DNA from 3 places in the Lysinibacillus sp. FSL W8-0992 genome. Region 3 is predicted to be linked to each of the others. Evidence: riboswitches for the same ligand, from Rfam matches in the RefSeq annotation. Region 3 holds a riboswitch; each other region holds the start of a gene.
The links. Region 3 has a riboswitch for S-adenosylmethionine ahead of NSQ74_RS08405 (methionine ABC transporter ATP-binding protein). Riboswitches for the same ligand answer to the same signal wherever they lie in the genome.

Region 1: another riboswitch for S-adenosylmethionine. It lies ahead of NSQ74_RS01415 (O-acetylhomoserine aminocarboxypropyltransferase/cysteine synthase family protein); the one in region 3 lies ahead of NSQ74_RS08405 (methionine ABC transporter ATP-binding protein).
Region 2: another riboswitch for S-adenosylmethionine. It lies ahead of metK (methionine adenosyltransferase); the one in region 3 lies ahead of NSQ74_RS08405 (methionine ABC transporter ATP-binding protein).

The regions. Positions count from the first base shown of each region.
Region 1 covers NZ_JBBOZQ010000001.1:337,069-347,599, forward strand. The annotation lists gene NSQ74_RS01380 (histidine kinase dimerization/phospho-acceptor domain-containing protein) at 1-715, opposite strand, end outside; gene NSQ74_RS01385 (hypothetical protein) at 731-886, opposite strand; gene NSQ74_RS01390 (response regulator transcription factor) at 864-1,556, opposite strand; gene NSQ74_RS01395 (DMT family transporter) at 1,666-2,523, opposite strand; gene NSQ74_RS01400 (DNA-binding protein) at 2,681-2,911, shown strand; gene NSQ74_RS01405 (homoserine dehydrogenase) at 2,974-3,960, opposite strand; gene NSQ74_RS01410 (hypothetical protein) at 4,379-4,765, opposite strand; gene NSQ74_RS01415 (O-acetylhomoserine aminocarboxypropyltransferase/cysteine synthase family protein) at 5,172-6,473, opposite strand; SAM riboswitch class I at 6,587-6,700, opposite strand; gene NSQ74_RS01420 (glycerol-3-phosphate acyltransferase) at 6,858-7,499, shown strand; gene NSQ74_RS01425 (succinate CoA transferase) at 7,715-9,235, opposite strand; gene chrR (class II chromate reductase ChrR) at 9,546-10,277, shown strand; gene NSQ74_RS01435 (hypothetical protein) at 10,480-10,531, shown strand, end outside.
Region 2 covers NZ_JBBOZQ010000001.1:1,898,725-1,909,255, forward strand. The annotation lists gene NSQ74_RS09490 (transposase) at 85-402, shown strand; gene NSQ74_RS09495 (L-lactate permease) at 437-1,906, opposite strand; gene NSQ74_RS09500 (helix-turn-helix domain-containing protein) at 2,140-2,700, shown strand; gene NSQ74_RS09505 (NUDIX domain-containing protein) at 2,758-3,225, shown strand; gene NSQ74_RS09510 (alpha/beta hydrolase family protein) at 3,209-3,985, shown strand; gene NSQ74_RS09515 (alpha/beta hydrolase) at 4,209-5,165, opposite strand; gene pckA (phosphoenolpyruvate carboxykinase (ATP)) at 5,269-6,855, opposite strand; SAM riboswitch class I at 7,058-7,176, shown strand; gene metK (methionine adenosyltransferase) at 7,432-8,628, shown strand; gene NSQ74_RS09530 (gamma carbonic anhydrase) at 8,990-9,502, opposite strand; gene NSQ74_RS09535 (alpha/beta hydrolase) at 9,638-10,444, shown strand.
Region 3 covers NZ_JBBOZQ010000001.1:1,740,783-1,751,313, forward strand. The annotation lists gene NSQ74_RS08375 (acetyl-CoA C-acetyltransferase) at 1-455, shown strand, start outside; gene NSQ74_RS08380 (acyl-CoA dehydrogenase family protein) at 527-2,311, shown strand; gene NSQ74_RS08385 (arsenate reductase family protein) at 3,384-3,737, shown strand; gene gcvH (glycine cleavage system protein GcvH) at 3,819-4,199, shown strand; gene NSQ74_RS08395 (hypothetical protein) at 4,459-4,800, shown strand; gene NSQ74_RS08400 (thioredoxin family protein) at 4,814-5,125, shown strand; SAM riboswitch class I at 5,181-5,285, shown strand; gene NSQ74_RS08405 (methionine ABC transporter ATP-binding protein) at 5,370-6,398, shown strand; gene NSQ74_RS08410 (methionine ABC transporter permease) at 6,388-7,056, shown strand; gene NSQ74_RS08415 (MetQ/NlpA family ABC transporter substrate-binding protein) at 7,119-7,982, shown strand; gene NSQ74_RS08420 (glycosyl hydrolase family 8) at 8,235-9,272, shown strand; gene NSQ74_RS08425 (diguanylate cyclase domain-containing protein) at 9,247-10,104, shown strand; gene NSQ74_RS08430 (hypothetical protein) at 10,094-10,531, shown strand, end outside.

The DNA.
Region 1 (10,531 bases), 1.4 Mb from region 3:
TCGTTCCTGTGTATTCACTCGTTTCATTTAATACATCCGATTCAATGTAGACATCCGAACCGTATAACAAATGACTTGAATTGTTACTGATGCTTCCCGTTCTTAGCGGAGGGTGTACATATGTTATTTTGTATACATTGCTGTCAGTAATATCTCCGGATTGAAAAGTTTCTCCAGTTTCAACATTCGTTAATTCATAAGATAAATAGCTATAGTTTTTCGCAAAATCTTTTGCTTCATCTTTTACAGCTTTTATATATTTATCGATGAGTGCACCCTTTTGCGCCGCAATTTTCTTACGAACATATTCATCATCTTCAAAGTTTTTCGTAATATCTTTTATTTTGGCATCTCGCTCATTTTCAAGCTTTGTTTTTAATTCGGTGGCATTATTATCAGCAGCTTCTTGAATCTTCTCTTCATATTGACTCTTTATATTATCAATTTGTGTGCCTAATGAACCGTAATAATTGCGGTGTTCCTCAATTTCATTTTCTGAAACTGTAATCTTGCTCTTCAATTCCTCAGCCGTTGGTAAATTAAGCACTAACGGCCCTAGCTCTGCTTGAAAGCTGTCCAGTTCATTTTGAAAATTTCCGGATTGAAAATACGATTTCCCTACATACTGATAGCCAATTTTAGAAAACGTAAATACACCGAAAATAAACCATGTTAAACAAATAAGTGCAAGAAGAGGCTTCCAAATTTTCATCATGTTTTCAACTCCCCCCTAAAAAATTTTTTCGAAAAATTGTAGCATTTCGGAGGAGCGGGAATTTACCATTTTATATGCATAAATACCGAAATAAACGAGACCGATAACACCTGCCACAAATCCTGCTATTGTTACATACTTCTCTATTTTATTTTTCCATTTTATAGCCAACGCCCCACACCACCTTTAAATAACGTGGATTTTTCGGATCTGCTTCAATTTTTTCACGTATTTTCCGAATGTGAACTGCTACAATATTTTCAGCATTGTAAGCTTCCTCATTCCATACACGTTCATAAATTTCTCGGATTGAAAAAACACGTCCTGCATTTTTCATTAGTAATTCTGTAATTTTATATTCAATTGGCGTTAAACGAACAGGTTCGCCTTCCAACACAACTTCCTTAGCATCTTCATCTAGCACTAAACCATCAATTTCTACCTTTGCTGCGCCGTCATTATACGTCCCAAGTTGTACATAACGACGCAATTGTGATTTAACACGCGCCAACAGCTCTAATGGATGGAATGGTTTCGTAACGTAATCATCTGCTCCAACGGATAAGCCATGAATCTTGTCACCATCTTCAGCTTTCGCACTAAGCATTATAATTGGAATGTTGCGCTCTGCTCTAATTTTAAACGTCGCCGTAATACCATCCATATTTGGCATCATAATATCTAAAATAATTAAATGTACTTCATTATTTTCTAGCTTCTCAAGTGCTTCTACACCGTCTGCTGCCTTAATGACATGATAACCTTCATTTTTTAAGTAAATTTCAATACCATCACGAATATCTTGATCATCGTCTGTTACAAGAACTGTTAACTTCGTCATGATATACACCTCGCTCTCAACTAATAGTCTACATATAAAATCTTAAAAACCAACTAGGATAAAAATGAAGAATTTCTTAAGCTTTTACCATTTTCCATTCTTACTATTTCTATTTTTTCCTTCCCGCAAAAGTAAGAACTACAATGCCACTAAGTAGCATTGCAACACCAAACCAAGATGTTACGCTTAAATGCTCGCCAACTAGCACTACACCTAACATTGCTGCAGTTAAGGGCTCCGCAAGTGACAATGTTACAGCAGATGATGAGCTAATTTTCTGAAGACCACTTAAAAACAATAAATACGCTATGCTTGTACACATAACGCCCATAAAAAGCATTGTCCATAAGTTTTGTGTCACTGCTAGCCAGCTAAACCCACTGCCAATTGAAAACGGTAGTAATAAAAGCGCACAAATCGAAAACGTCATAGCCACTGCAGGTAATGCTTCCTGCTGTGCCATTAGTTTTTTACTTATATTTGTATATACTGCGAAAGAAACACCCGCACAAATGGCTAGCCCTATGCCACCCATATGTATAGTTCCATCTCCATTATTAATAAACAATAAAATACATCCTGTAATTGTCATAACAGTTGCGATGCCCCATACTTTTGTTGGTCGCGTTTTCAAAAGTAGCCACTCCAGCACGCCTGAAAACATCGGGGCACTACCAATTGTTACAACAGTGCCAATTGCTACGCCTGTTAGACGGATAGATGTAAAAAAAAGACCTTGGAATAAAGCAATACTTGCCGCCGCCAATATTGTCCATTTCCAGGACCATGTTCGAAAAGTAATTTTACGTAACAACACTACTACAACTAATAATAATCCACCACCAATTGCTGAGCGAATAGTCGCCACTGCAAACGGTGATACGCCATTATCTAAAAAAGTTTGTGCTGTCCCTGTCATTCCCCATAAAATAGCTGCTAGAAGTACAAAAAAATATGGATAGACCATTGCTGATTCCCTCCTAACCTTTAACACTATTACTGTTAACTATACAGATTTATCCAAAATCAAACAATTCCCAACTTACTTTCCTTACATACAATCCATTATTATGTTTTCTATAACAGAGGAGGTATAATAATAACATTAAAAGGAGCGACCGTTTATGTATAAAACTATTGAAGAAACAGCCCTGGATCTTGGCATGCCTGAGGAGCAGATACTACGACTTGTTTATGAAGGACGCATCCGTTCAATTTATGATGGGGACCAAATATTGATTAATAGTGGACAATTTAGTACCTATTTTGAACAGTTAGAACGGATAAAAGAAGAAATAGAAATTTGGCGTAACACACCTATTCCTGAAGATATTGACGTGAAGGACGAAGACTAAACTTTAAAAGTGCCAGTCACTCAAACAATTCAAAATTGTTTGAGTGACTGGCACCTACTCAACTAAATACTTACTACAAATCCAGCACGTTTTCCGATAATCTCAGCGTAGTCCTCAACCATCACACTTGCCGTTGGATACATGCCTGCGCCCGGACCTACTAATGTTAATGTACCAATATAATTCGTTTCAAGCGCAACCGCATTATTAACGTCATCAACCGGATAAAGCGGATGCTCTTTATCTACTAATTGTGGACCGACCTTTGCTACCACTTTACCATTTGCAAGTTTCTCCACTTCAGCTACATGGCGATAACGTAAGCCTTTTTCACAAGCATCCTTTACCTGTTCAGCTGAGATACAGTCAATGCCAATCACTTCGACGTCAGCCCAATCTGGTTGTTCACCAAATGCTAATGCGCTTAAAATCATTAACTTTTTAAAGGCATCTTGACCAGATACATCATTATATGGGTCAGCTTCTGCATAACCTAAATTTTGCGCCTCTTTTAAAGCTTTCTCAAAGGACCAGCCCTGTGCGCGCATTTTTGTTAAAATATAATTAGATGTTCCATTCAAGACACCTTGAATACGGCTTACATCATTTACAAGCAAAATATTTTTCATCGTTTTAATAACAGGCACGCCGCCTGCTGTTGTTGCTTCGAAGCCCACGAATACACCATTTGACTTTGCAAGTTCTTGTAACTCTAAGCCACGTTTTGCAAACATCACTTTGTTTGCTGTAATCACATGACACTTATGTTCAACTGCACGCTTTAAATAACCAAATGCCGGTTCTTCATTGACAATTGCTTCAAATACAACTTGCATGCCAGGTTCTGCCAAAACCTCATCCATACTCGTTGTTAATAAATGAGCAGTACCTGGAACACGTTCACGACTAGTATCCGTTACTAATATTTTTGCTACTTCCAATTCAATGCCTAATTTCCGTTTAAGTTCTTCACGCTTTTCATTCAATATATGATAGATACCTTGACCTACAGTTCCAAATCCTAAGATCGCTGCCTTTATAGTTGCCATACTTGTTATTCCCTCCAACGTACATTTCTCCAGTTTTATATATATATAAAGTCTGTGCCTACAAGCACATATTCAAATAATTCAAAATTTAACCTAAAGAAAATTGTAACGCAAATAAATACATTGCACAAGAAAAATCTTTCTAGGATGGACAATTGTTTTCTCTAGGAGTGCAAAAGAAATCGGTTTCATTGCCTTTATTATACGTTTTATTAATAAATCTATAATTTTTGAACAACTTTTGACGAACTCTTATTACAAAAAGAAATGCCTTTCTTCTATTATATATGTATGAAGATACCCGTTATAGAATAAGCTGTTTTGAAAAGCAGTAACTATTTCCACAAGTAACGTAAAACGCAACAAAAAGCTCATTCCCTATAGCAGTAGAGAATGAGCTAAAAAATATAAGGGAAAGTTAACTTGCTTGTAAAAATAATCGGTAACGATATTGCGCTAAAGCTGATTGCACTAGCTTTATTTCTTCTTGTGTAAAGTTCGGTACTGCATATGTGCGTTCAATTAATTGAAACGACCCGTATTTTAAATAATATTCTGTCGCTGGTAGTGCAATATGACTTGTACCGTTAGCTTCATACTCTTCAAAAACTTCTTTGACTATGTAGCCTTCTTCTTTAGCATATACGATTTCTTCAAAAGCACTATGTCCAAAAGTTTGTTGCCATTTTGTTTCAACTGTCGAAAGTAAGTTTTGAATGGATAGGTTGTTCACAAAATGTTGACTTTCATTTAATTCATAAATTATATAAGCTGTTACATTTTGTGCACGATAAACATTTCCCATTTAAAACACTCCTTCGATCAGTTTTTTTAAGCGAGTGTAGCTACTGGCTATGTAGCTACACTCTTTTCATATATTTATTCAAAAGTGGGGGAGCACTTATGAAAACAAATTAATTGTTACCACCTAAACTGTAGCGGCATTTAGAATTACGTAACATCGACAATCTTTAAAATTGTTCTAGGTTGGTAGCCATTCGAACATTTAACTTAATCCCTAGTATATAGCATGGTTTTAATCAAGTCAACAATACTTATAAAAATACTAGGTATTATTTATAGGAAATTTCAGATAACTTACCGAATGAGGTAATGATTGATGTAGCAACGTTATACGCATTACCAAATGAGGTACTTCGAATGAGAAAATACGTTAACGCTACGACATGAACCTAATTTATCAATTTATATTAAGCTTCTACTTTTTGTTCAGTAGGTGTTACTTGTGCAATTGCTTGTTCTAAGTCTGCAATAATATCCTCAACTGCCTCTAAACCGATTGATAAGCGAATGAGCGACTCGGATACGCCAGTTTGGATTAGTTCCTCAGCAGATAATTGTTGATGGGTTGTAGATGCTGGGTGAATAATTAACGATTTTGCATCTCCAACGTTTGCTACATGCGAGAATAGTTTCACGCTGTCTATTAGCTGACGCCCTGCTTCTCGTCCACCTTTAATGCCAAATGTAAGCACTGAACCGAAGCCATTTTTCAAGTATTTCTTCGCTAAGTCATGGGAAGCAAAATCCTCTAATCCATTATAGTTTACATATTCCACGGATGGGTGGTTACGTAAATATTCAGCAACTGCTAACGCATTCTCATTATGTTTAGGAATACGCAAATGAAGCGTTTCTAAACCTTGTAGTAAGTTAAAGGCAGCATCAGCACTTAATGTTGGACCAAAATCACGTAGTAGTTGCACACGCAGTTTTGTGGCAAATGCAGCAGCTGCAGTATCAATACCATATCGCAATCCATGATACGATGTGTCTGGCTCTGTAAATCTAGGGAATCTACCTTGTGTCCAATCAAATTTCCCAGCATCTACAACAACGCCACCTAAAGTTGTACCATGACCGCCGATCCATTTTGTTGCTGAGTGAACAACTATATCTGCACCAAAGTCGATTGGCGTTGCGCCATATGGTGAAGCAAATGTGCTATCAATAATTAATGGCAAGCCATTTTCATGTGCAATCGTTGCTACTGCTTCTACATCTAAAACCTTTAAACTTGGATTGCCGTAAATTTCAGCAAACACTGCTTTTGTGTTTTCATTAATCGCAGATCGGAAGTTCTCAGGGTTTGTTTCATCTACAAAAATTGTTTTAATACCGTAGTTTGGTAGTGTATTTGCTAATAAGTTATATGTTCCTCCGTATAAAGAGCTTGCTGCTACGATTTCATCCCCTGCACTTGCTAGATTTAAAATTGAAAATGCGATAGCTGCTGCACCTGATGAAAGTGCTACTGCTGCTGTACCGCCTTCCAGTAAAGCGACGCGTTTTTCAAAAACATCTACAGTTGGATTTGTAATACGTGTGTAAATATTGCCCGCTTCTTCTAATGCAAAAAGACGTTGCGCATGAGCAGTGTCTTTAAATACGAAAGCTGTTGAACGGTACACTGGTACAGTTCGAGAACCTGTCACTGGGTCAGGCTCTTGACCACCGTGTAATAGTAATGTTTCTGGTTTGAAATTCGACATATTTTCTTCCTCCTTAATGGTTTTACGATGGTACCGGAGATGAGGAGGATTTATGTGTAGAAAACAAAAACCCTCTTCAGTTAAGAAGAGGGTTGCGGTTGCAAGTTTTCCTCCCCTTATCTGCCAGATCCAAGTAAGAATCTGTAGGAATTAGCACCTTAGCAAGTTTGTCACTCACTGGTTGCCGGGCATCATAGGGCCTATCCCTCCGCCGCTCTTGATAAGAGTATGTGATTCAATTTCCATCGTTGTTACACAGTATAAACATAGACTTTTTTTCTGTCAACAGTAAAATTTATTTTTTTCTGAAACTTCTGTCTGCTAATTTACGTAATAAGAGCACATACACTATATTAAAAAATAAAAATGAAAGGAGCATTTTTTATGGAAAAAGCCATTATTTTTTTTATTATTATTATCATCGGTTATTTAATCGGCTGTATCCACGGATCTAAAGTAGCACAATTTCTATCGGGTGTAGATTTAAAAAAGACTGGTCATGGCAATGCTGGTGCCTCGAACGCAACGCTTTCTCTTGGCTGGAAATACGGCCTATTAGTGGCGCTAATTGATATTGGTAAAGGCGTCGGTGCTATTCTCTGTGCCATCTACTACTTTTCTTCTAATGCATCACAATTCACCGAAATACAAACGTGGCTCTTAATCTATACAATGGCTGCTAGTGTTATTTTAGGGCATAATTTCCCATTCCATATGGGCTTTAAAGGTGGCAAAGGTACTGCCTCCATTATTGGGATTTTACTTGCTGTCGATTGGAAAATTGCTTTATGTGCACTTATATTATTTGTGATTTTATCTTTCGCTACAAACTATTTAATCGTCGGTGTGTTAGAATTTTATATTGTATTTTGTACAGCAACTTATTTATGGATACCTGGAATTGGCCCAACTATTATTTCCATTCTACTTTTATGCATAGCGTTCATTTTGCATATTGAAAATATTAAAAGGCTATTCCAAGGAACAGAACCGAAAGTAACATCTGCCTTTAAAAAGTCAGCATAAACCAAGAGGATGAGACATATCTTTGAGGACACTAGTTGGTGGTAACGAGAGGTGTGACTCCTCGGCTACAGTACAAAATTAAGACGCAACTGACAGCGTGGCAGCGACGATTACGGCTGATTGTGTACCCGTGGAATGCATCCGCAGAAGCAGACATCAACGCATAGCAAAAAGTGTTAGATTGATAGCAGTCAATCTAACACTTTTTAAATATATTATTTAGCAAATGATGGATCTAGCATTGTACCGTTCTTTGCTAAATTCACATGCCAAGAAAGTGCTTTTTCTAAATCATGCGGTGTATGGTGACCACCTGTTGCTTCATTTGCGTCATTAAAGTACGCCCATAATTGCTCTTTATAATCTGGATGCGCACAGTTTTCAATGATTAGACCGACACGCTCTTTAGGTGCTAAACCTCTTAAGTCTGCAACGCCCTGCTCTGTTACGATAACATCCACATCATGTTCGGTATGGTCTACATGCGAAACCATTGGAACGATACTAGAAATTTTTCCACCTTTTGCATACGATTTTGTCACGAAAATACCTAATCGTGCGTTACGAGCAAAATCTCCAGAACCTCCAATACCATTCATCATCTTTGTGCCAGAAACATGAGTTGAATTTACATTCCCATAAATATCTAATTCAAGCGCTGTATTGACAGAGATCAAGCCGAGTCGACGGATAATTTCTGGGTGATTAGAAATTTCCTGTGGTCGTAATACTAATTTATCTGCATATTTTTCAAAATTTCCGTAAACTTGGTTTCCTACTTTTTCAGATAGGGTAATAGAAGTAGCAGATGCAAAGCTTACTTTTCCAGCATCCATTAATTCAAATACAGCATCCTGTAGTACTTCCGAATAAACTTCTAAATTTTCAAACTCGGAATCTTTGAAACCTAATAATACAGCATTCGCTACTGAACCTACACCTGATTGTAGTGGGCGTAAACTCGTAGTTAAACGACCTACTTTAATTTCTTCTCTTAAGAAATTCAGTAGATGATTTGCCATAATATCTGTTTCTTCATCAGCGGGAACAATCATTGATGGTGCATCTAAAATATCTGAAATAACAATGCCTTTTACTTTGTCTAAATTTAGTGGAATGCCAATTGTACCAAGACGATCTGACACATCTAGCATTGGAATTGGATCACGTTTACCTTGTGGTCCTGGAACAAAAATATCATGCACACCTTCTAATGCATCAAGCTGTGCTATGTTTAGCTCGATGATAACTTGGTCTGCTTCTTGTACGAAAATCGGAGAGTTACCAACTGAAGTTGTAGGAATCAATAAGCCATCTTCTGTAATAGCAGCAGCTTCAATAATAGCGAAGTCAATCGGACCAATAATGCCTTGGCGTACTAATTCAGCATTGTGTGATAAATGGGCATCAACATAAGTAACTTCCCCACTATTAATCATGTTTCGAATACCTGCGTCTCCTTGGAAAGGACCTCGCTTGCGAATAACACCAGCTTCTGCTAAGTATTGGTCAACTTCAGGCCCAAGTGATGCACCTGTATATACATCTACCTTGAAGCTTTCTGTTTTTGCTTTCTCAACAAGTGCAAGCGGTACCACTTTTACGTCACCTGCACGTGTAAACCCGCTCATACCAAGTACCATGCCGTCCTTAATCCAAGATGCTGCTTCTTCTGCTGATACGACTTTGTTTCGTAATTGTTCATTACGAAGCTTTTTTGCTAACTTTTCATCCATTCCTTATTCCTCCATCCCACATTTATTTACTTCAACTAGATTATTTGTCCTTCACATCGGTACACCCAACCAATGTAAAAAAACAGGAGATAAATAACCTGTCGTCATACATAATTTTACACTATTCAGAACATTTAAGCTATATCTAACAAAATATTTTACTTTACGAGTGAATTAAGTATTAGTCTTAATTATTTGAAAATAGTTTCATCTTAAACGTTCACCCTCTTTTATATTGGATTTGATTCGATTTTAGCTATAAATCGTGATATGCTCTTGGTATATTAATTGGGAAAAGGGGACTTTATAGATGGTTAAAGAATTATTACGTAACCACTCTTCGGTTCGTATTTATGATGGGAATCCTATATCTAAAGAAATCGTTGAGGATTTAATTGCTACTGCACAGATGGCAGCAACTTCTCACTTTGTACAAGCATATAGCGTAATTTGGGTAACGGACGAGGAGAAAAAAGAAAAGCTAGGTTTGCTGTCAGGAAATCCACGTCAATACGAAACTTCAGGTGGTGCTTTTGTATTTTGTGTAGACTTTAAACGACTACAAATGGCAGGGAAATTAGAAGGCGTTGATATTGTTGCAGATTCGGCTGAGAACGTTCTTGTTGGCGTAGCGGATGTATCATTATTTGCACAAAATTTTGTTATTGCTGCTGAATCTATGGGATACGGTATTTGTTATATAGGCGGTGTACGTAATAAGCCTGAAGAAATTAGTGAATTATTTAATTTACCTGATTATGTATTCCCATTGTTCGGTTTAACAATAGGCGTTCCAGCTCGACGCAATGAGGTTAAACCTCGTTTACCAGTGGCTGCTATCCTCCATGAAAATGCATACAATACGGAAAAATATGAGGAACTGTTACCTGCTTATAATGAAACAATGGAAGAATATTACAATAGTCGTTCCTCAAATCGTAAAATTGATAATTGGACAAAGCAAATGGCTGATTTTTTAGTTGAACAGCGTCGTCCACACATTAATAGCTTCCTAGCACAAAAAGGATTTAATTGGAAATAACATTACTTAAGTGGGGTTACTATCGTCTGATAATAACTCCACTTTTTTCATATTTTCAACGTTTTTTTAATGCCAACCTAGTATTTTTGACTTGATTGATATGTTAAATTCAGGTACAAATTAAACGAAAAGACTCTTTCCTTTTCCAACATTTCCATTAATATTAATAGAAGGACCCTATCTCGAAAGGAGTTTTGTAAAAATGTCCTTTGTTAATAAGCATCTTGCCCGTACCCTAGAACAACAACATAAGA
Region 2 (10,531 bases), 160 kb from region 3:
TAGTTTAGTTGTGAAGGAAGTTTGACATTCCAGCGAATAAAACATTCTGTTTACCACCATACTATGGAAAAAGGGGTGTTATAAATGGATCGTCAGCGTGTATATTTTTCACTTGCTCAAAAAACATATTATACAAATCCATACGAGGGTCAATGGAATTTCGAGCTCAACGTAGATCGACAAGCATTGGATGTCTTCGAAAAAATATTTCAACAAATGCAACTATTAGAAATTGCGAATGGATGGCGTGCGCAATTACCTTATTTGCAATATCATTTGGACAGAGAAAATGACGAATTAGATTTACGGTTAAAGAAAATTTACGCACTCATTCACGAATATGGAGATGACGATACAAAGGAATTTGTAGAACAGCTTCCATATTTCAATAAACGTGTCTAGCTTTTTATGCTAGACATTTTTTATCTTAAATATTTTATTTTAGAAATAGTAATTGGAAAATGATTTCTATAAAAATAATGGCAAGCGTACCAATACTAACTATAGCCATTTTTATTTGAATGTTGTTTTCAAGTGTAGTTATATTACAAACAGAACAGCTTAACGCGACTCTAGAAGGGTTTACCATTGTCATTAATGATGAACTAACATTTTGGATACAAGCGAGTAAAGTGGGAGAAGCTCCAATCTGTATCGCAGTTTCTGTTTGTAATCGAATAAACATCGTATTTGAAGCCGTATTACTACCAGTTAAAAAACCCCCCGTAGCGCCAATTAAAGGTGTAATGAATATAAAAAGTGAACCAAAAGAATGTGCAGCAGTTAAAGATAGTAGCTGAATCATCTTTGCCTCTGACATCATTTCTGAAACAACAATATATAAAAAAGTAGTAAGCAATACTGGGTAACATTTATTGATTGTTAATTTAATGCTATCGATTATTGATGCGCTATTTAAACGGAATAATATACATGTAAAAAGACAAACAATGAAGAGAAAAAATCCAGGCGAATATAAAAAAGATAACTGAAAATGATAAGACTTTATTGTTACGGTAAATAGGTGAGTTAAAAAATCTTTAATGGGCGGAATGGTTCTTGAAATGAACAATAAAACGATTAACAGCAAATATGGAGAAATATTTTTTAACAATGCATTAGAACGATGCTGATTGCTCCTATTGTGTAAAGTAATCATCATAAAAATTGTTATGATAACTGTTAATGACCCAACTAAACCTGCAAGCTCGACACTGATGAAGCGATTACAAATCCACACGCTTAAACCTAATAGCAATCCAATCCATAGTATTTGCAATTGTTTCTTTTTCATTGCTTTTTTTCCCACTCCAATATAAGTAACTAAAAAGGCGAAATAAATATAAATAGGGATACACAGAAGGGCACTACCAACACCTAAATCCTCTAAGGGAATGTTTCCTAATGATGCACCAATCATTGTGCCCATCGCTAACGTCCCCCAAGGAATTATACATAAACTAATTAATGCAATGAGGGAAGATTGGATCGCATTAAATTTTAAAGCTATTAAAATAGGTGCAATAACAATTACCGCTAAGCCAAAGCCACTAACAGATTCAATTAAAGGTGAAAGCCCTAAAGCTAATAACAACACTTGATACGTTTTGTCATCGGTAGAGGTGGCGATGGCAGTAGCTATTTTTTGTATCGCTCCTGATTTCTCCATTAAATGAAATAATAAAATGCCAAAAAATAAAATATAAATTACTGGCACTGTTGTAAGAAAACTTTTGATGAAAGGTTTAGGAAGCAACACGACGCTGGTGTGAAATACAGGAGAAATAGCGATAACGGTTGTAAGTATGCAAGCGACAGTGCCAGTAAAAATAGAAGATTTTTTTAAAATGAATATCATAAATAAAATACTAATTAAAGGTAATAGTGCTAAAACGACTTTTATCATTGAACAACACTCCTATGTACTATTTATTCGCTTTAGTATATTTTATTTTCACTAAAGTGTAAATATGTAATGTTGGTTATTTTTTCTGTATTGAGGGGAACCATCTTATAAGTTGATTGTTGTAGATAATGTACAATATCATAGTAGAAGGGCAATCTCTGAAATAAAAATTTCACTAAAGTAAAAATAATAGTAGGACGAACAATAACGAAGTAGTGAGAGGAGCTTTTATAATGGGATTTGGAAAGCAAGTAAATGCTATTAGAAAAAAAAATAAGATGACATTACAGGAGCTTTCAGTCGTAAGTAACGTGAGTGCCTCGATGCTATCTCAAATTGAAAGAGAAGAAAAAAATCCAACGATTCAAATAGCTTGTCAAATTGCGGAGGCATTAAATACAACGCTTTCTGCTTTGTTAGATCAACAGGAAAAAAGGGATATTGTAGTTATAAGAAAAGATGAACGCCCAATATATGTCGACGAAAAGTCTGGGTTTCAACGTCATTTATTATCACCTTCCGTTCCTTCTAGAGGCATTGAGTTTGTTTTAAATATCATTCCAGCCAATAAAGAATCGGGTATATTTCCTGCACATAAATCAGGCGTAAAAGAGTATATTTTTGTTAAAAGCGGGAAGTTACGTGTTGAATTAGGACGCGGCACTTTTTATGAAGAATTAGCAGCAGGGGATTCCTTCTTTTTTGAAGCGGATACAGAGCATCGATTTATCAATATAACAAATGAAGAATGTCACTATTTCCTTGTAATTGATTCCTCGCAGTATATGAAATAAAGTCAGCAGAACGTAATGAATACATTCGTTACAATATAATAATAGGAGTGGAATGGAATGTTTTCATTTACAGATTTAAATGGTTTTCAAGTCGATTTAAGCTTTACAAGAGGTGAGTTTGAAGTTGAGCCAAAGCATGTACTTATCTTTTTAAAGCATAAAAATAAATGGTTATGCACGATTCATAAGCGTCGTGGCGTAGAAGTTCCAGGTGGTAAGGTAGAACCTGGCGAAACATTAGAACAAGCTGCTGTTAGAGAAGTATTTGAAGAAACAGGTGTACATGTGAAAAATCTTCGTTGGTTCGCAGAATACGCTGTCCATGGTGAACTATTGTTTTGTAAAACAGTCTTTACTGCGCAATTTGTAAGTCAGGAGAAGGTAGAGTTTGACTTGGAGACATCGGGAATGGTCTGGCTAACTGATGAAGAGTTTGTAAGTCACCAAAATTTAAGCTTTCATATGAAGGACGAAGGCATGCAAAAAATGCTAGAGGAGCTGAAGCGTTATGACGATCAATGGTGAAATAGTTGAAAAACGTCCATACCCTTCACCGAATCCAGCTATTCGTTTATCAGAAATTACTTATTTATCACTTGGATTACGGGTTAAAGGCTTGCTAGCAGAGCCTAAGGCAGAAGGTACATACGATGGGTTTTTATATTTACGTGGAGGAATGCAAAGCATCGGCATGGTGAGACCAGCTCGTGTTGCTCAGTTTGCCGCACAAGGTTTTATCGTTTTTGCCCCTTACTATCGAGGGAATAGAGGAGGAGAAGGTCGTGATGAGTTTGCCGGTCAGGATCGTTATGATGCAGTGCATGGAGTAGATGTGCTAAAGCAATTTTGCAATGATAATATTCATGTGTTTGGCTTTTCACGTGGAGGTATTATGGCGCTGTGGACGGCAATTTTACGTAAAGATATTACATCGGTTGTTACGTGGGCAGGTGTTTCAGATGCGACAGCTACTTATTGGGAGCGGACAGATATGCGTCGTATGATGAAACGCGTAATTGGAGGGACACCTAATCGTGTACCAGAGGCTTATGATGCACGTACACCTTTATTTGAAGTTGAACACATTACAGCACCGGTGCTTATTATTCACGGCTATCGTGATGAAAATGTAGATATTGAACATGCAAGGCAATTAGTATTTTTCTTAGAGGACGCCAATAAAAAGTTTGAAACGTGGTATGATTACCGTTTTGCACATCAATATCCACCTGCTCAAAATCGCGAAACTGTGCGCGCTTTGTGCGAATGGATGAAGAAACAATGATCATAGCAAAGGAACATTTTAAATTGTTTGAGTGACTGGCACTTATAAATCATAAAAATCCACTGCGCATTCCATGGGCACAAGGTAGGCCGCAACCTCGCTAACTGTGCCGTTGTTGCGGCTTAGGCTACTTGTGTTGCCATAGGAATGTTCGTGGATTTTTATTATGTTAGTTATAAAAAATAGGACTAGAATAGTAAATTGTGTGAGTGACTGGCACCGATTATTTTGCGTAGGTGCTTAAAAAAGATTGGATTGCTTCCCAATATTTTGCTCCTGCTACATTTTCGGCTCTACCGTGTCCAGCACCTTCAACAAGTAGTTTTTCTTTAGGCACATTGGCTGCTTCATAGACTTCATTTAGCATTGAAGAAGGGACGAATGTGTCGTTACTACCGTGGATAAATAGCATCGGTGTTTGTGATTTTGCAACTTGTTTGACCGTATCAGCTTCACCAAGTGTATAGTCAGCCTTTAATTTCGTTACGGCTGAAGCAAAATACATGATAGGGAAGGCTGGTAAGTGGAAGATCGCTTTTAGCTGATAAGAAAATTCGCCCCAAACAGAAGAATAGCCACAATCCTCGATGATTGCCTTAACGTTTGTAGGTAATTCTTCACCAGATGCCATCATTACTGTGGCGCCTCCCATCGAAACACCAAAAAGGACAATTTCTGCATCGTTATTTAATTGAACCGTATTGTCAATCCATGACACGACATCTAAGCGATCATGCCAGCCCATTCCGATATAGTCTCCTTCACTTTTACCATGACCTCTCGCATCAGGAATAAGTACATTATAGCCCATATCATAGAAGTGTTTTGCATACTTGGTCATCTGTAATCCATCACTTGAATATCCATGAAAAATAATTGCCCATTTGTTTGAATCATTTTGATTTTTAATGGAATAGGCATGTAGTTTTAGTTGATCTACGGATTGAATCGTTGTTTCTTCGTAATGGCTGTTAAACCATGTTTCACGAGCCTCTTTCTCTTTCACTTCATTCGGATTTGAATCAATTAAATTATGTGGTGCATCAAGAACGGCTGATTTATCAGATTGTGGATTTAACGCCAAGTTGTAAAAGTAATTGCCTGCAATAAATCCAGCTCCGATAAACAATACAAATAATGAAACGATGATGCCAACTAGTATTTTGTATTTTTTTTTCATATGTATCCTCCAATACTATCCAAAACATAAAAATTTGAAGAGTATTTTTTATAAAAACGGGTAAAAAAAAGGGAACGAATAAATCGTTCCCTTAGCCGCATTATTATTTTAATGGACCACCAAGTTTAGTGATTGCTTCAGAAACATTTGAGAATTTCTTGAAGTTGCCATTGAATAGACCAGCAAGTTCAGCAGCTTTTACATCATAAGCAGCTTTGTCTGCCCATGCATCGCGTGGGTTAAGCACTTCTGAAGGTACGCCTTCAACTGATGTAGGAATGTGTAAGCCAAATACAGCATCTTGAGTCGTTTCAACGTTGTTTAGTTTACCATCGATTGCAGCACGTACCATTGTACGAGTGTAAGAAAGCTTCATACGGCTACCTGTACCGTATTCGCCACCAGTCCAGCCAGTGTTTACTAAGAATACTTGTGCGCCATGCTCATCGATTTTTTGACCTAACATTTCAGCATAAACAGTTGCTGGAAGTGGAAGGAAAGGAGAACCGAAGCATGTAGAGAATACTGGTTCTGGCTCTGTTACACCACGTTCAGTACCTGCAAGTTTAGATGTGAAACCACTTAGGAAGTGATACATTGCTTGTTCTTTTGTTAATTTACTGATTGGAGGTAATACACCAAATGCATCAGCAGTTAAGAAAACGATTGTTTTTGGATGACCTGCAACAGATGGATCAACAATATTTTCAATATATTGGATAGGGTAAGCAACACGTGTATTTTCTGTTAATGAAACATCATCGTAATCACAAACACGAGTTTCAGGATCTACAGCTACGTTTTCTAGTACAGAACCGAAGCGGATTGCGTTATAGATTTCAGGTTCTTTTTCAGCAGAAAGGTTAATTGTTTTTGCATAGCAACCACCTTCAATGTTGAATACGCCGTTGTCAGACCAGCCGTGCTCATCGTCACCGATTAATTTGCGGTCAGGGTCAGCTGATAAAGTTGTTTTACCAGTACCAGATAAACCGAAGAATAATGCCACATCGCCAGCTTCACCTACGTTTGCTGAACAGTGCATTGATAGGATGCCTTGTTGTGGTAATAGGTAGTTCATAATACCGAAAATAGATTTTTTCATTTCACCAGCATATTCAGTACCACCGATTAGGATGATTTTCTTTTCAAGTGATACAATAATGAATGTTTCAGAAGATGTACCATCGATAGCTGGATCTGCTTTAAAGTTAGGAGCTGAGATAACTGTGAAGTCAGCAACATGAGAAGCTAATTCTTCTTGTGTTGGACGGATAAATAATTGATGGGCGAAAAGATTATGCCAAGCATATTCATTGATTACTTGGATGCTTAATTGTGAATCTTTGTCAGCACCAGCAAAACCGTTGAATACGAATAATTCGTCACGTTCTTTTAAGTATTTAACTACTTTTACATATAAGTTATCGAACACTTCCGAAGAAATTGGTTGGTTTACTTTACCCCAGTCAATTTTATCTTTTGTGCTTTCTTCTTCTACCGTATATTTATCTTTAGGTGAACGACCAGTGTATTTGCCAGTTTCTGCACGAACTGCGCCATCTACTGTTAACATAGCCTCACCACGAGATGTAGCTTTTTCCGCTAATTGTGGTACTGAAAGTTGAACGTTAATGTTCCCGCCGTTTAATAATTCCTTCAGTTCGTTTGCAATTTCTACTGAATTCATCGATTAAATACCATCCTTTTTTATAGTATTCCCTTGAGTTTGAGGGAGTTTTTCTTAATTTCAAAAATAGTATAACACAATTGCTTTAATAATCTATACTAATTCAAAAATTATTTTCGTGTTTTAAATAACTTTCAACAAAAAGTCATAAAATAATTGACAACGTTCGACCTTTTACGTAAGATGAGGAATTGAACGGATACTCTTATCCCGAGCTGGTGGAGGGTCAGGCCCTGTGAAACCCGGCAACCTGCATGAACTATTTCACGACATGCGCTGGTGCCAACCTGATGCAAGGGGAAAACCCTTGAACGATAAGAGTGAAAGGTTACGAAGTCATTATTCCTTTCCTCATGTAAAGTACGTGAGAAAAGGATTTTTTTTATTTTCATAATGAATGTAAAGGTAAGTATATACAATTCTTTCCTTATTATAATGACGGATCTTTCGAAATCCTCATGTTAAAAGCAACAACGGCTTGAAAGTTCTATCCTTCAGGAGCGAACTTGACATGGGTAATGAGTACCGTATTAATTTCGCAAATGCTATTTGTAAGAGTAATAGGAGGAAAATCAAATGACAAACCGTCGATTGTTTACATCAGAGAGTGTAACAGAAGGACATCCCGACAAAATTTGTGACCAAATTTCGGATGCCATTTTAGATGCCATTTTAAAAGAAGATCCAAATGCACGTGTAGCGTGTGAAACAACTGTAACAACAGGATTAGTATTAGTAGCAGGGGAAATCACTACTTCTACTTATGTAGATATTAAAGGTATCGTGCGTGATACAGTAGCAGAAATCGGCTATACACGCGGTAAATATGGCTTTGATGCTGAAAACTTAGCAGTACTAGTTGCAATTGGTGAACAATCACCAGATATTGCCCAAGGTGTAGACCAAGCATTAGAAGCGCGCGAAGGTTCTATGACTGATGCAGATATTGAAGCTATTGGCGCAGGTGACCAAGGCTTAATGTTCGGTTACGCTTGTAACGAAACACCTGAGTTAATGCCATTACCTATTAGTTTAGCGCATAAATTAGCTCGTCGTTTAACAGAAGTACGTAAATCAGGTGAACTAGCATATTTACGTCCAGACGGTAAAACACAGGTGACAATTGAGTATGATGAACACAACATCCCAGTTCGTGTCGATACTATTGTTATTTCAACACAGCATGATGAAGAAGCATCACTTGAACAAATTCAATCAGACTTAAAAGAGTTAGTAATAGCACCAGTAGTACCTAGTGAGTTATTAGATGCTCAAACGAAATATTTCATCAACCCAACAGGTCGTTTTGTTATTGGTGGACCTAAAGGAGATGCTGGACTTACTGGGCGTAAAATCATCGTTGATACATACGGTGGCTATGCACGTCATGGTGGTGGTGCATTCTCTGGTAAGGACGCTACAAAAGTAGACCGTTCAGCTGCATATGCTGCTCGTTATGTGGCAAAAAATATTGTTGCTGCAGGTTTAGCAGAACGTGCTGAAGTCCAACTTGCTTATGCCATTGGTGTAGCACAACCAGTATCAATCGCAGTAGATACATTTGGTACAGGAAAAGTAAGCGAAAGCGAAATCGTACAATGGGTTCGCGAACTATTTGATTTACGTCCAGCAGGCATCATTAAAATGCTAGATCTACGTCGCCCAATTTACAAACAAACGGCTGCTTATGGTCACTTTGGTCGTACAGATTTAAATGTGCCTTGGGAAAATACGGACAAGGCTGATGCATTAAGAGAAAAAGCAAGTCTATAAGCTATTTTGTAAAGAGCATTCGAATATGTGGTAAACATAAGCAAATGTTTTAGTGAAGGGGCTACGTAATGGCCCCTTTCTAACTTGCTTCAGCATTCACACCCCACTTCTAAAGGTTGGATTTGAATGCTGAAGCAAGTTAAAGGCCTAGGCGGATGTCATAGATTTTCTAAGGCGCTTTTCGAGCATACTGTAAAAATTTGGATGAAATGATGCCTAGGCGTAATTGATTGCAAAAAAATTCGCGTCTTTCCGTTTACCTTGGAAGGAAATCGCGAATTTATTTTTTATCCTATATAACTTTGTTTATTACTAGAGCACTTACACCTATATCGCAGCCCGCGTATTTTTAGGGCATCCATTATTTTTGAAGAGATTTGTAATATTGACCTTTTTCGGCGTATTCTCTAACGATACGTTCCATGTCTTCTTTATCTTCAGCATTTAATTCACGTACAACTTTTGCTGGACGACCTAATGCTAAGCAATTAGGAGGAATGACTTTACCTGGAGGTACAAGACTACCCGCACCAATAAATGCACCTTCTCCTATCTCTGCCCCATCCAACACGATTGATCCCATACCTATTAATGCATTTTTTCGAATTGTACAGCTATGTAAAGTTACTTGGTGTCCAACTGTTACTTCATCTTCGATTATTAATGGATATTTTGGACTTTGATGTAGACAGCAAAGATCTTGGATACTTACTCGTTTACCAATTATTGTTGGTGATACATCACCTCGAATAACTGTATTAAACCATATAGTTGTCTCGGCACCAATCGTTACGTCACCAGTAACGGTTGCATAGTCAGCTATAAAAACTGATGGATCGATATTAGGTGTTTTGTCTTTAAACGGATAAATCATGCTAAACGCCTCTTTTCTTTCTTTGATGTAGTATTATCGTATCAAATGCGCAATTTTATGCAAATATAATTTTATAAAGACGAGAATATTTCGTTATAATCATTGTGTAACTATTTATTTAGGAGGACTATGTGAATGTGGAAATGGGAAGCTGATGGACAAGCGAAGGCTGTGATTGCTATTGTTCACGGTGCTTATGAAAATCACCGTTGGTACGCATGGCTTATTGAAAAACTCAGAATGGAAGGCTTCCACGTAGTCATGGGGGATTTACCGAATCATGGGGCAAATGCGAAACTCTCACGTGTCCATGATGAGGACTTTAAAGAGTACAACAAATATACAAGGCATTTAATTGAAAATGCTTTTTCATATGATTTGCCAGTGTTTTTAATGGGGCACGGACTAGGAGCAACGTTAATCCTTCATACAATGCATAAGAGAAAATATGAGTGTGCAGGAATTATTTTGACATCACCTTGGCTGCATTTAAAATTACAGCCTGGTAAGTTATCAAATGCATTAACGAGCTTAAGTGCTTTAACGGCAAGCGTTAAAATGACACACGATATCTCTTTTGACAAATTAACGCGTAGTGTCGAAGGTAGAGATGAAATGAAGGACGAGTTTCCTTTTAAGTCCGTTATCTCAGTAAAGTGGTATCGTGAATTACAGCAAATGATGCGCAATTTAGCGGTCATGCCAAAAGCAGAGTTTCCGAACACGCCTATGCTTATTATGACTGGTGAAAGAGATAGTATCACGGAAACTAGACAAACACGCAATTGGCTACATCAACAGGAGTTTGCTGAATTCCAATTTAAAGAATGGGCAAAATGCTACCATAATCTATTCCATGAAATAGAGCGTGAAGAGATTTTTGTCTATATCCGAGATTTTGTTAATAATGCCTTGCGTCGAATTGGATATATAATTCGATAGAATGTTTCCCCTCCGAAAAATATTGTTGAATAAGATGTATAGTAACTTGGAAATAATATTGTAATTTTCAGAAAAATGTAATACTAT
Region 3 (10,531 bases):
CAGCAGGTAACGCTTCTCAAACTTCTGATGGTGCAGCTGCAGTTCTAGTAATGGATCGTGAGGAAGCAGAAAAGCAAGGAATGACACCGATGGCTAAGTTTTTAGGCTTTGCGGTTGGCGGAGTTCCACCAGAAGTAATGGGTATCGGCCCAATCGTAGCAGTTCCCAAAGCGCTTGAAATTGCAGGTTTATCAATTCAAGATATTGATTTGTGGGAAATTAACGAAGCGTTTGCATCTCAATCATTACAAGTGGTTCGTCATTTAGGTATTGACCAAGAGAAAGTAAACGTAAATGGCGGTGCAATTGCATTAGGACATCCGCTTGGTGCAACAGGTGCAATTTTAACATTGAAGCTAATTCACGAGCTGAAACGTCAAGGCAAAAAATATGGTGTCGTTACAATGTGTATCGGCGGTGGTATGGGCGCTGCTGGAGTATTTGAGATTTTATAAGTTATGTGAAATTATTTAAGAATTGCGAATTGTATGAGTGCCCGGCACCTAAAAATAAGGAGGAATTTAACATGACAGAAAAAACAACAGATATCATTAAAGGCGGCGGATTTATCATTGAGGACGTGGCATTGGACCGCGTATTTACACCAGAAGATTTTACAGATGAGCATAAAATGATTGCTAAAACTACTGAAGAGTATGTTGCGAATGAGGTATTACCTGTAGTTGAAAACTTAGAGCATCATGAGTTCGAGCATTCAGTGCGTCTACTGAAAAGTGCTGGTGAACTTGGTTTATTAGCTGCAGATGTACCAGAAGAATACGAAGGTCTTGGCTTAGATAAAGTATCTTCTGCATTAATAGCTGAAAAAATGTCAGTAGCTGGGGGCTTCTCGATTACACATGGTGCACATGTAGGGATTGGTTCATTACCTATCGTGCTATTCGGTAACGAAGATCAAAAGCAAAAGTATTTACCGAAGCTTGCTTCTGGTGAATTAATTGCAGCTTACGCATTAACAGAGCCTGGTTCAGGTTCGGACGCTTTAGGTGCCAAAACGACTGCAAAGCTAAATGCTGCTGGCACTCATTATGTATTAAACGGTGAAAAACAATGGATTACTAACGCTGGTTTTGCTGATGTCTTTGTTGTGTACGCAAAAATCGATGGCGATAAATTCTCAGCATTCATCGTGGAACGTGCCTATAATGGTGTTTCTGTAGGTCCAGAAGAAAAGAAAATGGGTATCAAATCTTCTTCAACTCGTACATTAGTGCTTGAGGATGCAGAAGTACCTGTAGAAAATCTACTAGGTGAAGTAGGTCGTGGACACGTAATTGCATTTAACATTTTAAATATCGGTCGTTATAAATTAGGTGTAGGAACAATCGGTGGCTCAAAACGTGCTTTAGAGCTAGCCATTCAATATACAAACCAACGTCAACAATTCAAAACGAAGCTTTCTGATTTCAACTTAACGAAAGAAAAACTATCGACAATGGCGTCTCAACTATATGCGTCTGAGTCATTAAATTATCGTACGGTTGGATTATTTGAAGATCGTTTAAGCCAATTAAGCCCTGAAGAACAAAAGCAAGGGAAAGTTATTGCAAATGCAATTGCTGAATATGCAATTGAGTGTTCGATTGCGAAAGTGTTTGGTTCGGAAACATTGGATTATATCGCAGATGAAGCGGTGCAATTGCATGGTGGCTATGGCTTTATGGCAGAATATGAAGTGGAGCGAATTTATCGCGATTCTCGAATTAACCGTATTTTCGAAGGTACAAATGAAATTAACCGCATGATTGTACCAGGTACATTTATGAAAAAAGCGTTAAAAGGTGAATTGCCATTATTACAGGTCGCACAAAACTTACAACAAGAACTTCTTATGCTAATGCCTGAAGATGTAGGCACAGAGCCACTAGCACAAGAAAAATACCTTGTGAAAAATGCTAAAAAAATTGCTGTGTTAGCAGCGGGTATGGCAGCACAACGCTATGGGGCGAAGCTAGACCAAGAACAAGAGGTATTAGTGAACATTGCCAATATCGCCAACCAATTATTCGCTATGGAGTCTGCGGTTTTACGTACAGAAAAGGCAATTGCGCGTGAAGGTGTAGAAAAATCACATCAAAAACTACTTTACACACAAATCTTCTGCCAAGAAGCATTTGCAGAAATCGAGAAAGAGGCAAAGGATACAATTCTTGCATCAGCAGATGGAGATGCTGCACGTATGACATTGTCAGCATTACGTAAACTGACTCGTAACAATCCTTATAACCTGATTACTAAAAAGCGTGAAGCTTCAGTTAAACTAATCGAAGCAGAAAAATTCATCGTATAATATAAACTTTGACCTAGCTGCTTGCTATAGGAAAGCTAAGATTAGAGTGTCCACAAAAGGCAACGAGAAAATCATTCTTGTTGCCTTTTGTTATGTGGGTGCCAGGCACACAAACAATTCTGAATTTTGCTAGTAGATATTGTTGTAAACAGACCGCGCGCTAGCGAGGGGTACTTCTTACACTGTGCCAGAGGGAAAGCGTAGTGGATTTTTTACGAAATAGGAGCCGATGTGATGCGATGTATCTAAGCTAAGTGGGGGTGCCAGGCACTCAAACAATTCACCATGCATTTTATAATTTATTAAGTAAAAATCCACGAAGACTCCTGCGGGAACAGCACAGAATGTAAGACGAAACAAACCGCGCGCTAGCGAGGGTTGCGGCTTACACTGTGCCCGCGGAAAGCGCAGTGGATTTTTACGAAATAGGAGCCGATACAATGCGATGTATCTATGCTAAGTGTCATATGCGGGGTGCCAGGCACTCAAACAATTCACCATGCATTTTATAATTTATTAAGTAAAAATCCACGAAGACTCCTGCGGGAACAGCACAGAATGTAAGACGAAACAAACCGCGCGCTAGCGAGGGTTGCGGCTTACACTGTGCCCACGGAAAGCGTAGTGGATTTTTACGAAATAGGAGCCGATACAATGCGATGTATCTATGCTAAGTGTCATATGTGGGGTGCCAGGCACTCAAACAATTCACCATGCATTTTATAATTTATTAAGTAAAAATCCACGAAGACTCCTGCGGGAACAACACAGAATGTAAGACGAAACAAACCGCGCGCTAGCGAGGGTTGCGGCTTACACTGTGCCCGCGGAAAGCGTAGTGGATTTTTACGAAATAGGAGCCGATACAATGCGATGTATCTATGCTAAAGTACCAGGCACTCAAACAATTGCTATTCTGCTCAGACCTTCCGCCCGTAGCGAAAATCAATGGCGGTAGCCACATTCGACATTACTAATTTATCTTGCGTAACTAGCCAATAAATGTTTCGTTTTGGCTCATACTAGTTATGATGGTATACTACAGGAAATGATAGTAGAGGAGCCTATAAATATGATTCAATTTATCCATTACCCTAAATGTACAACTTGTAAAAAAGCACAGAAGTGGTTAAACGACAATGGCGTTTCATACGAAGAGGTACACATTGTTGAACAACCACCTACGAAAGAGCAAATAAAGAGTTATTGGCAAGCTAGCGGACAGCCTCTGAAGAAATTTTTCAATACATCTGGCATGAAATATCGCGAACTTGGGTTGAAGGATAAACTGGCGGAAATGCCCGAAGATGAACAGCTCACACTACTTGCTTCTGACGGTATGCTAATTAAGCGACCAATTGTTACTGATGGAAAAAAAGTAACGTTAGGTTTTAAGGAATCAGATTTTGAACAAGCGTGGAAATAACAGCTTTAATCCTTGTTTTTATGAAAGAAGTATGGCACACTGAAAGTGAATATATTACATATTTATGGAGGGGTTTTTGGCATGAGCACACCTAAAGACTTACGTTACTCTGAAGAACACGAATGGGTAAAATTAGAAGATGGTAAAGTACGTATCGGTATTTCACATTTCGCACAATCTGAATTAGGAGATATCGTTTTCGTTGAGCTTCCACAAGTTGGCGACGAAATTAAAACAGATGATCCATTTGGAAGCGTAGAATCAGTAAAAACTGTTTCTGAATTATACGCACCAATTTCAGGTACTGTAGTTGAAGTAAATGCAGATTTAGAAGATAGCCCTGAATTCGTAAACGAATCACCATATGAAAAAGCATGGATGATCGTTGTAGAGCCTGCAGATGCTTCAGAGATTGAAAGCCTTATGACTGCAGAACAATACGAAGAAATGATTGCAGAATAAACAAGCCTATAATAGAAAAACGTCGGCATACACACCGGCGTTTTTTATTATATAGCACGAGGTATTAGTTGGTAATTTGATTTGTACAAAGCTTGACTCTGCAAGTAAATGATAGTACAGTGACTCACCATAAAATGTTGTCCAAATTGCGAAGCGACATGTGAAAATGATTGTTAACATGTAGATCTATGCATCGTGTGGAATCTGGTAATGGCAATGAATTGTTGTAGTAGATAACTGTCTAAATGGGGGTGGCGTGATGTTCGAAGGGAAATGTTTAATCGTGGAAGGCCGTTCGGATAAGCTTCAAATAGAACCTATTTTGAGTGAAGATGTTACAATACTTTGTACAAATGGTACAATTGGTGTGCATCAATTAGAAGAATTACTCGACCCATATGAGGGCTGTGAGCTATATACATTTTTTGATGCAGATGCATCAGGAGATAAACTACGAGCATTAATGGACAGACATTATCCTGAGGCGGAGCATTTGCGAACAATGCCTACTTATAAAGAAGTAGAAACTACACCGAGGAAAGTGCTTGCGATGATTTTATTGCGCGCGTATTTTTCCATCCATAATGAATATATTTTGTAAGGTTGCGTGAAAAATGGAAGAATGGTCAAAAGAGCAGTGGGAAACGGCTGTAAAATCTGGTGAAAAAACTGCCTTTTATTTATATACACCGATGTGCGGAACTTGTGCAGTTGCATCTAAAATGATGGATATCATAGAACAGTTACTGCCACAGTTGAAATTAGGTAAGGCAAATATAAATTTTTTAGAGCAAATAGCTTATGATTTTCAAATCGAAAGTGTACCTTGTTTACTCGTTAGCGATCGAGGAAAAGTTATAGACAAGGTTTATGCATTTCAATCCGTACCGTTTTTATACGAATTGTTAAAAAAACCAATTGACTGAACTTTGCTAGCATGGTAAAGTAACAACTATATTAAAAACTATTAAATATATCGAACTCTTATAAAGAGCGGCGGAGGGAAGTGCCCTATGAAGCCCGGCAACCATCACATATGTGAAAAGGTGCCAAATCACTCAAAGATTTTTCTTTGAAAGATGAGAGAACGGTTTAGCGTATAAAATACGTGACCCCTTCTACTTGTCTATGAGTGAAGGGGTTTTCTATATGAGAAAAGGAGTATTCGCTATGATACAGCTTCAAAATATTACGAAGAAATACAAAACCGCAAATGGCGAATTAACTGCTGTTAAAGATGTCAATCTTACGATTAACAAAGGTGAGATTTTTGGCATTATCGGCTATAGTGGCGCTGGTAAAAGTACGATGATTCGTTTATTAAACGGTTTAGAAAAGCCGACAACAGGTACGGTGAAGGTGAACAATCAAGAATTTTCATCTATTAAGGGCCAAAAGTTGCGTGATGCTAGACAAAAAGTAAGTATGATTTTCCAACATTTTAACTTACTTTGGTCAAGAACTGTTGCTGAAAATATCGCTTTTCCACTTGAAATTGCAGGTATAGCTAAGAGTGAGCGAGACGCACGTGTGAAAGAACTGATTGCACTTGTCGGTTTAGAAGGACGTGACAAGGCGTATCCATCACAGCTATCAGGCGGTCAAAAGCAACGCGTTGGTATCGCACGAGCACTTGCTAATAATCCTGAAGTGTTGTTATGTGATGAAGCTACATCGGCACTAGATCCAGAAACAACAGATGCAATTCTTGATTTGCTTGTCGACATTAACGAACGATTAGGTTTAACGATTGTATTAATTACCCATGAAATGCATGTTATCCGCAAAATCTGTCATCGTGTAGCGGTAATGGAAGCTGGAGAAATTGTGGAGCGTGGTGAAGTATTACAAGTGTTCCAAGCACCACAAGCGGCGATTACTAAAAAATTCGTTTCGCAAATTACCGATACGAAGGAAACCCAGGAGACAGTTGCACAGCTTAGAGTAAATTATCCAACGGGACACCTTGTTAAGCTTGTTTTTGTTGGTGAAAAAACAGAGCAACCTGTTATATCGCATTTAGTAAAACAGTTTGATGTGGAGATTAGTATTGTCCATGGCAATATCTCACAAACTAAAAATGGCGCATACGGTACTCTTATCGTGCAAATTGATGGCACGGATACAAATGTAGCAGCTGCACTAAATTATTTAAATACAGTTGAAGTACAAACGGAGGTGATTGCAAATGCTAACTAGTCTCTTTCCGAATGTCGACTGGGAAAAAATGTGGACAGCCACATATGAAACACTTTATATGACCACTCTTTCAACAGTCGTAACATTTATACTTGGTTTAGCCATTGGCATAATCCTCTTTTTAACGAGTCCAAACCAATTATGGGCTAATAAAATCGTTAACTTTTTAACAGGATCGGTCGTTAATATATTCCGTTCGATACCATTTATCGTGTTAATTATTTTACTAATACCATTTACGAAGTTTTTACTTGGGACAATTCGAGGAGCGAATGCAGCGCTACCAGCACTTATTATCGGTGCTGCACCATTCTATGCACGAATGGTATTAATTGCATTACGAGAAATTGATAAAGGCGTTATTGAAGCGGCACGCTCGATGGGTGCTAAAACGTCCACAATTATTTGGAAAGTACTAATTCCAGAATCATTACCGGCACTTATTTCTGGGATTACCGTAACGGCTGTAGCACTCGTTGGGTATACGGCAATGGCTGGAATTATTGGTGCTGGCGGCCTAGGAAACTTAGCCTTTTTAGATGGCTTCCAACGTAATCGCCAAGATGTGACATTAATGGCAACTATTTTGATCTTAGTAGTCGTATTTATCATTCAATGGATTGGCGATATGATTACAACGAAAACAGACAAACGTTAAAAAGGTTAACCCGGTTTTTACCGCTAACATATTGATTGAACAAATAAAGGGAGTGTATACAAATGAAGAAGTTATTAGCAGGATTATTTTTATCAGTACTTGTACTAGCTTTAGCAGCTTGTGGTGCTGGTAACAAAGACGAAGCAGGTTCAACATCTGGAGATAAAGCAGACGACAGTGCAAAAACTGAAGAAAAAGTAACATTAAAAATTGGTGCTTCTAACACACCACACGCAGTTATTTTAGAACAAGCAAAACCGATTTTAGCTAAAGAAGGTATTGATTTAGAAATTGAAACGTACCAAGACTACGTACTACCTAACCAAGATTTAGATTCAAAAACTATTGATGCAAACTATTTCCAACATATCCCTTATCTAGAACAACAAATTAAAGATAATGGCTATGATTTCGTAAATGCTGGCGGCGTACATATCGAGCCAATCGGTATTTACTCTAAAAAATATAAATCTCTTGAAGACCTTCCTAAAGGTGCAACAATTTTATTATCGAACTCAGTTTCAGACCATGGCCGTATGCTGTCATTGTTAGAAGCAAAAGGCTTAATTAAATTAAAAGATGGTATCGACAAAACAGCAGCAGAAATTAAAGATATCGTTGATAATCCGAAAGACTTTAAATTCGATGCAAATACTGCACCAGAATTACTTGTTCAAATGTTTGAAAACGAAGAAGGCGATGCTGTTCTTATCAACTCTAACTATGCAATTGATAACGGCTTAAACCCAATTGATGATGCAATTGAGCTTGAAGATAAAGAATCTCCATATGTTAATATTATTGCGGTACGTGCTGGAGATGAAAATAAGCCAGAAATTAAAAAATTATTAGAAGTATTAAAATCTAAAGAAATCCAAGACTTCATCCTGAAGGAATGGAAAGGTGCAGTAGTACCAGTAAAATAGATTTTTCTAACACTATAGTACAAGCCATGAAAATGGTTTGTACTATTTTTTTTTGGGGAAAGATAAATAATGGTTTGAAATCCAATAATTAAGTTCTTTTATTTTTTTAAAATTGTTTAGAATTTGTTTAGATTCATTTAATATGATTACTGATATAATATTATTCGCCAATAATACTGAAAAAAATTTGGTATTTAGTCCTGATGGAGGTGAAATCCTATAACGAAATTTTTTAGGAGTGGTATTTTAGTCATGTTTTGCCTGTTGTTTGTTTTAATGAGCTGCTCACAAGGAAAAGAAAAAATAACAAAAAAGCCCATTTCATCAACTGAGAGGTTTGTTGTTGAAGAACTAATGACAGAAGATAACTTATTACGTACTGATTTAACGCAACAAAAAGATGTGTTTTTATCTGAATCAGTCGGATTATGGTTGACCTATTTACTAGAAAAAGATGATCAAGCTCGCTTCGATGAGCAGCTTGAAGTGATTGATAATTATTTTTTAGAGAAGAAATTTATTGTCTGGCGAATTGACGGTAAAAAACAAGCTACTGTAAACGCACTGATTGATGATTATAGAATCATGCGAGCGCTATTTGATGCTGGGGAGAAATGGAATGATGAACGTTATATTACGTTAGGGAAGTCCATTGGCAAGAACATTGTAAAGTATGGAATGCAAGAAGATACATTTGTAGATTTTGTTGATGTTCATACACATAAAAAGGCTAACACTATTACATTAAGTTATATTATGCCTTCTGCACTTTTAAAGATGCAACAATATGATGTTTTATCTAAAGCACAACTAGAGCATCAATTATCTATTTTAGCAAAAGCTCCAAAAGCTCAAGCAGGTTTTTTCCCAAAATATTATGATGTCGTATCAAAAAACTATGAATATGATACAGAGTTACATATGATAGATCAATTGTATACTGCTTACCATAGTGCAACTTTAGGTTTAGAAACGAAGCCCTTTACCAATTGGTTGCTGTCTTTATATAGTAGAGATCATAAATTGTACGGCCGCTACGATGCTAAAACAGGTGAACCAGCTGTTACATTCGAATCGCCTGCTGTTTACGCAATGGCAACTCGTTATATGTTGGAAATCCATAATGATATGATGGCTGAAGAATTTTTCCGCAAAATGGAATCGCTAAAGGCCAATGCAAATACGGGGTATGTAGACGTGCAAACAAATGCGACACATATATTTGATAATTTATTACCACTTCTAGCGGAAAGAGAGGTCGACGATGCGAACAGCAATAAAATGGAATAAAGCTATATTTCTTTATGGAATTTTACTTATTTTGCTTCTCCAATTACCTGCTTATTTTTTACTACATCAAGATATTGAAAGTTTATTATTATATATCTTTTTAGTACTTATTGTAATCCTAACACTATGGAGAGGTACGGTTACTGGGCTAATAAGTAGTTTATTATTTATTTTTATCAGCGGCTCCACATTACTGTATATCGGTATGACTGGTTCTGTAGCATTGTTAAGTAATGCATTTTCAATGCAACAATTTTTGGCATATGGTGTTGTTTTACTACTCCTAGTATTATGCGCCGGAAAGATTCATGAATTATTGTTAGCACAAGAAAAATATATGAAAAACTTACAGCAGGATGTCAAAAACTTTGTAGCCATTGATGTAGAGACTGGTTTTGATAATGAATCCCGTATGCGTGTGATTGTTAATGAAGAAATGCGAAGAGCGGATCGTCATCAACATTCTTTTGTTTTTATTATGCTAAAGCTTGAAAACTATGAAAAATTTAAAAAGCTATATGGTTTCAAAGAAGCACAATATTTATGGAAGCAACTGGCGGAAAAAATACAACAATCCGTTAGACAAACAGATAAAAAATTTCGCTATCGTGAAAATTATCTTGCCATTTTATTAATCGATACATCGGATCAATACATTGATATTATTTACGAAAAGTTGGATCAAGCTTTAAAAAACCATCAATTATTAAATAAGCGATGGGTGACACTAAGCTACAAAACAAGTTATTTTACTTACTCGCCACAGATGGATCAAAGTTTTGATGATTTATTAGCAGAAATGGAAAGAGAGATGAAAACAAGTGCGCTTTAGATTTGGCTTGCTCGTCTTCATTGTTCTTTTTTATTTAGTTAGTATGCCTCAGCATTATCAAGCAAGTGTCGATGATAAAGACATTGCACTTATTTATGTTACTAGCAATCAACAAGTTGATGAAGATGTGCAAATTCTACGTGAAATGCTAAATGCTTATACAGATGTAGATGTTATCCCAGTGGAAAATATTAAAGAAGATACATTGGCTGGTTATAAACGTATTGTCATTTTAAATGCCTATAAGATGCATATACCTTTCCAAGCATTACAAGCTATGAACAATTTCCATGGACCCGCTGTTGCTATAGGGGAGAATATTGAGCAGATTTCCTCATTCTCACATTGGCAAAAGGGAAAAAAAGTCGAGCTTCGAAAAATTGGGGAACATGAATTGCAGAGTCCAATTGAATGGACGGTCATGACG